2 regions of the Paenibacillus sp. OK076 genome follow, and region 2 is predicted to be linked to the other one. Evidence: riboswitches for the same ligand, from Rfam matches in the RefSeq annotation. Region 2 holds a riboswitch; the other holds the start of a gene.
What was found. Region 2 has a riboswitch for cyclic di-AMP ahead of BMY78_RS31090 (3D domain-containing protein). Riboswitches for the same ligand answer to the same signal wherever they lie in the genome.
Positions count from the first base shown of each region.

Region 1: it holds a riboswitch for cyclic di-AMP, as region 2 does, so the genes downstream of both, BMY78_RS31720 (C40 family peptidase) here and BMY78_RS31090 (3D domain-containing protein) in region 2, are expected to answer to the same signal.

Region 1 is NZ_FOCH01000011.1:27,933-33,346, reverse strand. It holds gene rbsK (ribokinase) at 1-658, shown strand, start outside; gene BMY78_RS31730 (c-type cytochrome) at 998-1,357, opposite strand; gene BMY78_RS31725 (GNAT family N-acetyltransferase) at 1,508-2,002, opposite strand; gene BMY78_RS31720 (C40 family peptidase) at 2,409-2,879, opposite strand; cyclic di-AMP (ydaO/yuaA leader) riboswitch at 2,883-3,020, opposite strand; gene BMY78_RS31715 (hypothetical protein) at 3,273-4,115, opposite strand; gene BMY78_RS31710 (M1 family metallopeptidase) at 4,126-5,414, opposite strand, start outside.
Region 2 is NZ_FOCH01000009.1:49,566-54,979, reverse strand. It holds gene BMY78_RS31100 (HD domain-containing protein) at 1-188, shown strand, start outside; gene BMY78_RS31095 (TatD family hydrolase) at 527-1,297, shown strand; cyclic di-AMP (ydaO/yuaA leader) riboswitch at 1,539-1,792, shown strand; gene BMY78_RS31090 (3D domain-containing protein) at 2,066-3,250, shown strand; gene rnmV (ribonuclease M5) at 3,406-3,951, shown strand; gene rsmA (16S rRNA (adenine(1518)-N(6)/adenine(1519)-N(6))-dimethyltransferase RsmA) at 3,956-4,858, shown strand; gene yabG (sporulation peptidase YabG) at 4,918-5,414, shown strand, end outside.

The DNA.
Region 1 (5,414 bases), on a different contig from region 2:
TAACCGGATTATTGTCATTCCCGGAGCGAATGGTCAGGTTGTGCCTGCGATGCTGGAAGAGGCGGATACGGTAAAAAGCCTGACTGCAGCCGCAGCGGTGCTGCTGCAGCTGGAGATCCCGCTGCCTGCGGTCACCCGCGCCGCCCAACTGGCGGCTGAAGGCAGCGCATTGGTGGTGCTCAACCCGGCGCCTGCCGTGCCGGGTCTGCCCCAGGAGCTCCTGCGGTGCGTCGACGTCGTCACGCCGAACCGCAGCGAGCTCGCCCTGCTCACCGGCCGGGATGATCTCCGGCCGGAAGACGTGGATGCGGCGGTCGTAGAACTCGCCGCATCCCTCGGGGCCGCTGTCGTCACGACGCTCGGCCCCGAGGGGGCTGTATACGCGGCGGCGCCTGGCGGCCGCGTACAGGCAGGGCGTGCCGGCGCGTGCCGTGCGCGCGGCTACGCCGTAAGCGCCGTCGATACGACCGGCGCTGGCGATTGCTTCAACGGCGCGCTGGCGGTAGCCCTTGCGCGCGGAGAGACGCTGGACGCAGCAGTTGGCTTCGCCATGGGCGCGGCTGCGCTGTCCGTGACGAAGCTCGGCGCCCAGTCCGGGATGCCGTTCGCACGTGAAGTGGAGGCTTTCCTGGCTGAGCAGCAGGCAAAGACGCCGTAAAGTATGATGCTTTGCTTAGAACGAGTCATAGACAGCTGTATCGGGATCGCTTATGCAGCCGGATAGCCATGGCTCGTATGTTTCTTACTGGAGCATCCTACGCATTGAACACATGAATATGACCAAGAGGCTCTTACTCTCCCGACAGGGGGAATAAGAGCCTCTTCTTCTTATGAACAGTTGATCAATTCAGCGACCACTGGAATACGATCGACTACGTGGTGCATCCAGAGCGATGATGGCTTGGAGCATGCGTGAGAGCGAAAGGACGGTTGGGGTCCCTCGCTTTAACACGCGTGTAATCTGAATCCTATGATTCGCTGCCTTAGTCTTCTAGCCTTACTTCTTCTCCGCCAGCCACATCGCAATATTCGCGATTTCTTCATCCTTCAGCTTGTCTTTGAACGAAGGCATACCGCCGCTTTTACCTTTGACAATCGTGGTATAAATCTTCTCCACATCGTCCTGGCTACCAATCTTCTGCAGACTAGGGCCCATACCCCCTTGAAGCTGATCACCGTGGCAGGTAATACAGTTTGCTTTGACCAGTGCCTCAGCCTGTCCTGCATCCATTGTAACTTGTGGCATCGTCGGTTTCGCTTCTTCTGCAACTTCCTCTTTCCCTGGAAGCGTAAACATTAGTACAATAGCTAAAGCGCACGCTGCAAAAAATACCCCGCTCATGATCCATTTGTGCATCCCTTATGTCCCCTCCAGAATGAAAGATCATCTAACTTGAAACTATCCATATCATTATAACGGAACCTGTAGTGACATCATAGCATTTTGTGGTAATTTTTTGAACTAATCACATAACCGGGGACTTTTTAGGGTGATTTTATGCACTATTTATTCGCGTGGACCTTCATAGACCATACAGTAAAAAGGTTTCAAACCGCTCGGTGTCTGTCGTTCGTATGTATCCTTCGTAACAAATCCGGCTTTGAGATAGACGCGAATGGCCCGGTCATTCCAGGTCAGAACTTCCAGATCAATTTCGTTTGCAGGGTTCCGGCGAATGGCTTCCTGCACAATGGCCAAGACAAAAGCCTTCCCTTGCCCATGGCCACATCGATCGGGGTGCATGCCAAGCCCAATGCGGGTGACACCTTCAAGCGGGAAGTATTGAGCGAAACCGCAAATCTGCTCATCCTCTCCCAGCACCACCGCATATTGTTCCTTCCGTAGCTGGGGATCGCCGAATTCTACTTCAAGTGCTTTCATTTGCTCCCAGGGCAGCCAGCTATAAATATTATAAGGCGGGTCATACTGCCAATCGCAGATGAGCTCCGCATGTTCTTCTTGCATGGGCACAACGTGAAACGTCACAGGGGCTTCATCCATACAAAACTGCACGCTCCTCTCATTGTGAACAAGCGATAATGATTTTGATTTGTCCATATCTATATCTATATCCATATGTCATTCCATATCTAAGCTTGTTTTCACTCTACAAAAGAGGCGTTCATTTGGCAAGTCCTCGTTTTAGAAAAAAAAGTGAAACAAAAGTTCCGGTAATTTCGTTTATATTATAGTAGGATGGGTAAAAACATGATAAGAGCACGGACGAAGCAATGAAAATAGCTCTAAAAAACTTAAACTTAGGTTTGATCGCTATCCCGAATGCTTTGAAGGAAACGAAGCACAAAAAAACCGCCGGATCCATTCCTGCGGAGAATGTACCAGACGGTTCTATTATGCTTCGTTACAGTAGTTTTATTGTTCCAGCATGACGTTGCTCAGCTTGTCCCTAGTCGATGGCCAATGTCTCATATGCATCCGTGCTCATAATGCGTTTAGCGCCAACATAGCGGTTAGCCCAGTAGCTTTCACTTAATTCGCTGATGGTAACTCCTTTGGAAGAAGAGGAGTGTGCAAACTTTCCATCCCCTACAAAGATCCCTACGTGCGAGACCCCTTTACCCGTTGTATTGAAGAATACCAGATCACCTGGTCTCATTTCCATACGGGATACCGAATCACCCATGTCGAATTGTGAACTCGATTGGCGAGCCAGATCAATACCCAGCTTGTCGAATACATAACTTGTGAACCCAGAGCAGTCAAAGCCGTTAAGCGTTGTTCCTCCGCTTTTGTATGTAGTTCCCATTGCTGAATCAATGACTTGGTCCATTTTTGAATCTGCGAATGCGCTGCCTGCTCCAAGCGATAATGCAAATGTGAGGCTAAGTACAGCTGCGGTTAATTTCTTTTTAAACAAGAGATATACCCCTTCCAATGCCTGCGAGGTTAGCTTAAGGATTCGGTTGAAGGTCCCCTATGATCCCTCTGTTGCAAGATCAATTCACCCATAACTGGTTCCCCCGCTTCCCAGGTGCTAGGAATTTGGCTATGCTAGTTATGCACCTGCGAAATCAAGAAATGACGATTAAATTTTAAGTAGTTACAAATATGAAGGTAAAGATTACAAAGTTGTTACTAAAAACTCACTGCGATTATTGTAACAGAGGTATATCACTTTGGCAACGTTTAACAACAAAATTAGCAAAAAAAACCTCGACCTTTGACGGGGAAAGGTCGAGGTTTGCTTGTTTAAAGGCTTTTGATGAAAACAACTTTACATAGAGATGGTAACCATTTTTAACCGTGCACGTTAATCCTTGATCGAATTGGACTGCCATAACCGGAAATGGGCGCATATTTTCCATAGGCTTAGCAAGCACCGGGCAAGTGGATACGTCTGTTGTAGTATAAGACCAGTTAAACCCGTTAGTAACCATGAAGCTGAAGTAAAGGCACCAAAGACCAGCAGATGAAGGCCGCCCAGCATGACAGCGATGCCGATCAGAGTGATGACCTGGCGTAGTGCAATCCATAGAGCTTGAAACGTACCACGCGCTCCGCCTTCCCCATCAGGAGCTGAGATACCAAACTGCATGTAGAGCAGGATATGATGGATAACCCACCCGTATACAATCCAACCAGCAACATAGGGAATACCAGGCAAGAGCAGATGGAGGGAATGAAAACCTTCCATAAAGATAGAATAGAGCTTTGGTGCGAGCCAATAAGCAGGCAGCAGCAGCAAAAGGGTACGAATGGTGTAAAGCAACAGCATCGGTTTCCACAAATTTTTGATGCCACGAATGAATGGAATGCGCTCTTCCGAATGATTATAATGCTGGAGCGAGTAGAGCAGCCCTGCCTGAATGAGGGGGCTAATCAGCATCCGTAGCAGCAGCATAGCCCCTAAAATCCATAAATAGCGATGGACCTCCGGATTCGTTGTCAGGCCGAGTTGGCTCTCCATTTTGAATAAAATTGTACTGAGTTCCCCTGCATCAGGGTCAGGATAACGCAGGAGCAGCGGGACCACAGCTGACTGAACCATTCGATAAAGAAAGTATCCCCATACTAATTGATAGAGAAATAAAAGTGCTGCAATGAACATATGCTGACGGACGAGAAACCAGCCTTCACGTATTTTCGCTTTCACTGTATCCACCTCACCATGACAGACTTCCGAATATGGCTTCTATAAGTTTGGTTGCACTCATGCTCCAGCGGGATTTGGTTGGCTCATCCAGTCCGGCTTTCAGAAAATTGTTCATATGATGGTTCTCCAGCACAATGGTGTACAGCGGATCAGTCATAGCCCAGGAAACAGGGGAAGTATAGGTCAGTTTGTAGGTAATGCGCTCCTCGCTGCCATCCCATTCTTTCGTCATGGTTTTCCCGTCTTCGAACATAATTCGAACAGGCACCTTCTTATATTCACTGCCTTTTTTCTGGACTGTTACAGACGACTCGTACAACGTTTGACCGTCTTTCAGGATAGGATTGATGGTGATCTTCTCCACTGCAAAGTCAGCCATGCCATCTCCATATACATATTGATTAAAATAATCGGTCCAGGATGTACGGGTCACTTGCTCCACGACCTTTTGAAAATCAGACGAAGTAGGGTGTTTGAAACGGTATTTCTTTACATAGGTCGAGAGAATACGCTCCATCGTTTTGGCACCAACCTGTTGTTCTATTCCGAGTAAAACAAGCTTGCCTCGTGTGTATACGTTCGCTGCATATTGATTCTGGGAATCAAACTTCCAGGAGTTCTGTGTCAGTGGAGCCGGAGAAGTAATGAGACCTGATTGTACAGGCAGATTCGGGATAAGTCCGTATTCCTGTTCCATCACTTTGTCTTCTGCATAGGAGGTGAATCCTTCGTCCAGCCAAGCCTCTTCGAATTCATTACTCGCAACCATGCCGTAAAAATACTGATGCCCAATCTCATGCACAACCGTGCGTTCCAGATCGTAACCAGGTGTAGAATCGTCCGCACCGAAGGCGGTGACCAAGGTAGGGTATTCCATTCCTCCTGCGCCGTTCCCCGATTTGGGCGGGACAACAATGGACAATGTGGAATACGGATAAGGGCCAAACCACTTGCTATAGTTGGATAGCGCCGCTTTGGCGGCGTAGAAATAACGTTCCTTCAGATCCTCATGAGCAGGGTCGAGATACAGCTTGATTCGAACACCTGGCACATTGGGAGCAGAGAAGGGTTCTTCCGCATAAACAAAATCAGGAGAGGCTGACCAGGCAAAATCATGCACATCATCGGCATAGAACTGATATATTTTTTCGCCGTTCTTCACAACCGCTTGCTGGGTTGGGAATCCAGTAGCAGCTACTTTGTATGTTTCCGGTACCCGAATACGCACACTATAGATACCGAAATCGGCGTAAAACTCTGAATTACCGTGATACTGATGCAGATTCCAGCCTTCGTTCG
Region 2 (5,414 bases):
CGACGGACAAGCAGATTCTGCTGCTTGATCGGCAAGACAAGTTACATGAGTTGTCAGAGGTATCCGACATTGTCCGTTCAATCAGTGGTCTTCATCGCGGAAAGCATCACTTGTATTATCCGCAAAATAAGGTGGATGCGATTGTTCATGAATTACCGTCAAATATACGCCCCTATTTCTCACATTAAATGATCAGCAATACTGTTCAGGAGTCTGGTGAATAAAGCTTTCTAAAAGAGCTATTTTCCATGATACAGTAATCTGCTTTAATGGAGAGTACATGTAGATCGACATAATTTTGTAATCAGAGCAATTAGAATACAACCCGGATGGCTAAAGATAAGCAACATATAGATAAGGAAGAACTTGTTCGCTCTACATGTTGTGCTCAATGTGCTGAATGAGCTAATAGAATGAAATAAAGAAAAAAATATGACCGAATTTAGGAATATTTATGTTCTGGTTAGTTTACCGGATGGATTAAAAAGAGCTAGTCGTTAATTCGACATGAAGGGAGAAATACAGCATGATGTTGTTCGACACACATACACACCTGGATGCACCACAATTCGACGAGGACCGCGAGGAAATGATTCAGCGTGCTGTGGATGCGGGCGTTAGTCGCATGATTAACGTTGGCTTTAACCGGGAGACTATTCCATCCACGATGAAGCTGGCTGAAACCTATGATTTTATATATGCTGCGGTAGGCTGGCACCCAGTGGATGCAATCACGATGCAGGAGGGTGATCTGGAATGGATTGCGTCTTTATGCAAGCATGAAAAAGTGGTAGCTATCGGTGAAATTGGTCTAGACTATTATTGGGACACTTCACCGAAAGAGGTTCAACATCGCGTATTACGACAACAAATTGGTCTTGCCCGTGAGTTAAATATGCCGATTGTCATTCACAACCGGGATGCGCATGAGGATATTGTAAAGATTTTGCGTGAAGAGAAGGCAGGAGAAGTAGGCGGTGTTATGCATTCCTTCTCTGGCAGCTGGGAAACGGCGAAAATGTGCCTGGATTTGGGCTTCCATCTTTCCTTCGGAGGGCCAATCACGTTCAAAAATGCGAAGCAGCCTAAAGAGGTGCTTAAGAAGGTTCCGATGGACCGATTTTTCATTGAAACCGATGCTCCTTATCTAACACCTCACCCTTATCGTGGAAAACGAAATGAGACAGCGCATGTACGTCTGGTTGCAGAAGCAGCTGCGGAAATTAAAGGCATTTCGGTAGAGGAAATTGCAGCAATAACGACCAAAAATGCCATGGAACGATTTGGGATTCGTTAAAATATCGAGCAAAACGGGTGAAAAAGTGAGTTAGGCGGAGTTAATTTGCTTTTTGATCCAAATAAATCAAGAATATTACAATATTTTAACCAAATATTTAGAAAAACGTACTTGAACAACGCTTTACAACATGCATAGAAACAGGATATCATCTTTTCAGTGAATTGTTGTGCGGAAAATTGGACAGATGTTCGGGGGATGAACAAAGGGACACTTTCCGATGAAACAACATTACTTTCATGAATCAGTCTCGCTGAGTCTCCGTTAACGGAGAGCGGGGGAACCAATAGGGCTTAAACATCGGTGTTTGCAGCCGATGCGCAACATGCGCTGACCCAAAAGCAGCGTATGAATCTGCGAAGCCGTATTTGATTTCTTCTTTGGGTCTCGGGGTGAATTCAAGGGCGTCCGCCATGAGCGGATGACCGGAGATAGGGCGGCTCTCTTTCGCCCGAACCCGACAGCTAACCTCGCAAGCGGAAAAAGAGAGGCAACCTCGTGCATGAATTTCCGATATTCAGAATCATTCGGAAGCCACGAAAGAGTTCCTCTTAAACTCTTTCTTTGGCTTTTTTGTTTTTGAATAAAAGAAATACGGTCATCATACGGTAAGTATTCAGGAGGATGACATCATGTTGCGAAGATTGATTCATGGTGCAGAACCGGATTATGTTGGTCCGATCTGTGTTCTGTAGAAAATTTGGTATAGTCGCGTCAAAGACATCATGCATTACTTTAGACGGCGAGGCTATGAAGGAGGACGGAGAAGTGGGCACATTCCAACCAGAAGAGACCCATGAGTCACGATCATCCAGTAAGTCTTTCGCGTTGCGGTGGAAGCATGAGAACATGCGTCAAATGGCATTGATCGCGATTTTCTCAATTGCGCTTACAATCATGATCTTGTTAGTCGTTTACGGTCAGGCCGGGAAACAAATTTCACTGGTTATTGATGGCAAAGCTCAAGCGGTAGAGACTCGTACAGGAATGCTTCAGGAAATGCTGGAGGAGCAGTCAATCACAGTCAGCCCTCACGATCAGGTATCCATGCCCTTGAATGGGGCGATTACAGATGGAGACCGCATCGTTATTGAGCGGGCCGTTCCAGTTAAGATTACGGCAGACGGAGACACCAAGACTCTGTATACAACCGATTCATCGGTAAAAGATGCGATTAAAAAATCAGGTATTCAGATTGCAAGTGAAGACAAAGTGTATCCGGCGCTTGGAACCACTATCGAAGCGGATATGAAAATTCGTGTAGTGCGGGTAACAAAGCGTACGGTGGACGTGGAACAGCCGATTGCTTATAAAGTGATCAAAACGGCTGACCCTAGCTTGTACAAAGGCGACAATCGTGTCATTGTGAGCGGTAAAGAAGGCACGCTTGTACAGCATATTGAAAAGGTGTTCCAGGATGGAGAATTGGTCTCCAAAAAAATGGTGGGTAAATCGGTCGCAACGAATCGCGTTGATAAAGTGATTGCCGTTGGTACCAAAGCCAAACCTGTTGTGAAAGAGCCAGTGATTCAGACGGTATCAGCGCAGACTTCCACGACAAAAACAGCAACAACCACGAACTCGAAGAAAACCGCTGCCTCGGGCAGCAAAGTAATTACCGTCTCAGGCAGTTCTTTTAAATATTCTAAAGTGTTGAAAAATGTATCCATGACGGCATACTCTTCTGAAGAGCCCGGTATCGGCACAAAAACGGCATCAGGTACTCGGGTAACCGAGGGACGTACCATTGCGGTTGATCCCAAAGTCATTCCAATTGGCTGGTGGGTATATATCGAGGGCCTTGGCTTCCGTCGTGCGGAAGACACAGGTGGTGCCATTAAAGGCAACAAAATTGATGTGTATTATGATAGTGTGAAGCATGCCCTGAACTTCGGACGGAAGAAAGGCAAGACGGTATATGTGATTGGTCCGGTGAAGCCGGAAGCGAACTAAAATCGTTTTACTTTGAAATGGGAATGCTATAAAATATAAGCATGAATGATTCATGCGGAATATGCGGCGGAGGGGTCTGAATTCAGTCTCCCCCGCCGTTTGGCAGAGAAGAGGATATTCCTCTTCTTTTTGCGTTAGAAAGGAAGAAATGGAACATGATAAGAGAAGTGATCGTGGTGGAAGGTCGTGACGACACCGTAGCTATTCGACGTGCGGTTCAGGCAGATACGATCGAGACTGGTGGGTCGGCCATCAACCAGCGTATTCTAAAGCGCATTGCACTTGCCCAAGAGAGACGTGGTGTCATCGTACTGACAGACCCGGATCATGCTGGTGAACGTATTCGTAAAATCATCGCCAATAAAGTACCTGGCTGCAAGCATGCCTTCATCCCGGAGGCAGATGCTACGCGTAAAGGCGACATCGGAGTGGAGAACGCCTCACCTGAGGCCATTCGTCATGCACTGGCACGTGTACACACGTCTTATGAAGGCGCACCCAGTCTGATCGATTGGGAGGATCTGATTGCGGCGGGACTGATTGTGCACCCACAGGCTGCTGCACGTCGTATGGAGATGGGCAATCTGCTGGGCATAGGATATTGCAACGGCAAGCAGTTCCACAAGCGGTTGAGTGTATTCCAGATTACCCGGGAAGAGTTCTCCGCAGCATTATCGCAAATTGAACGTGAAGGATTGTGAGCGTATGAAGGGCATGGAAGAAACGGTAGAGATTGCAACCCCCAAACGAACCAAAGAAATTATTCAAAGACACGGATTTTCATTCAAGAAGAGCCTGGGTCAGAACTTTCTGATCGATCAAAATATATTGAACAAAATTGTAAATGCAGCTGATTTGGACGAGTCCAAGGGTGCACTTGAGATCGGACCAGGTATCGGCGCCCTCACAGAACGTCTGGCTCGGGTAGCCGGGCCTGTAACGGCTGTAGAGATTGATCAGCGGCTGCTGCCGATTCTGGGTGAAGTGATGCAGCCTTATCCGAATGTTCGTGTGCATCATGGGGATGTGCTGAAGCTGGATCTGGCTGAGCTGTTCCGCACCGATTTTGGAACGGTAGATAAAGTGAGTGTTGTGGCCAATCTGCCTTATTATGTAACGACGCCAATCATGATGAAACTGCTCGAAGAGAAGCTGCCTGTAGACAGCATTGTGGTCATGATCCAGAAGGAAGTGGCTGAACGCATGGCTGCTGCTCCTGGATCTAAGGACTATGGCAGTCTGAGCATTGCAGTCCAGTACTACAGTATGCCTGAATTGGTCTGTATTGTTCCGCCCACGGTATTTATTCCGCAGCCTAATGTGGAATCGGCTGTAATCAAGTTAAAGGTGCGTGAGCAACCGCCGGTTGAAGTTCCCGACGAGGCACATTTCTTCGAAGTGGTACAGGCTTCATTCGCGCAGCGTAGAAAAACAATCTCCAATAATTTGAAAGCTCGTTTCTTCACAAAGGAGAACAGAGAACAGGCTGATCAGCTGCTGGAGCAGGCTGGTATTCAGCCTTCGAGACGGGGAGAAACATTGAGCCTGCAGGAGTATGCGACACTCAGTACCGTAATGTGGGAAGCTGGGGTACGCGCAGCTCTGTAAAATTCGGATGAACCAATCCGGGTTTCTGCCCATACGATGGGGTAGAGGTGATAATGTTGATGAATATCGGAGACTTGGTCGTTCGAAAGTCATACGGTGGAGATGTGACTTTCCGGTTGGAAGGCCTCCAGTCGGACGGTGCCATCATTAAAGGGACCGAGTTCCGGCTGTTAGCCGATTCCCCTGTGGACGATTTGATACAGGTTCCTTATGAACCGCAGAGTGCCAAGACGAGGCAGGCTCACGTGAAGGCGCATCAGACGCTCTCACGCTTGCAGCAGAATCGAATGGAACAGGCCGAGCGCAATCGTGAAGGTTTGGTTCAGGAATGGTCTGTTCAACAAGAACCCGCCTATTTTGAGATGCCTGGCAAAGTACTGCACTTGGATGGCGATCCTAATTATCTAAAAAAAAGCATGAACCTTTATGAGCAGCTTCGTGTTCCCGCAGAGGGGCAATACGTACATGAGTCTGCCATGGCGGACACTTTATATCGTCTGCTGCCCAAAGTTCGCCCGGACATTGTTGTCATTACTGGCCATGATGGTGTACTTAA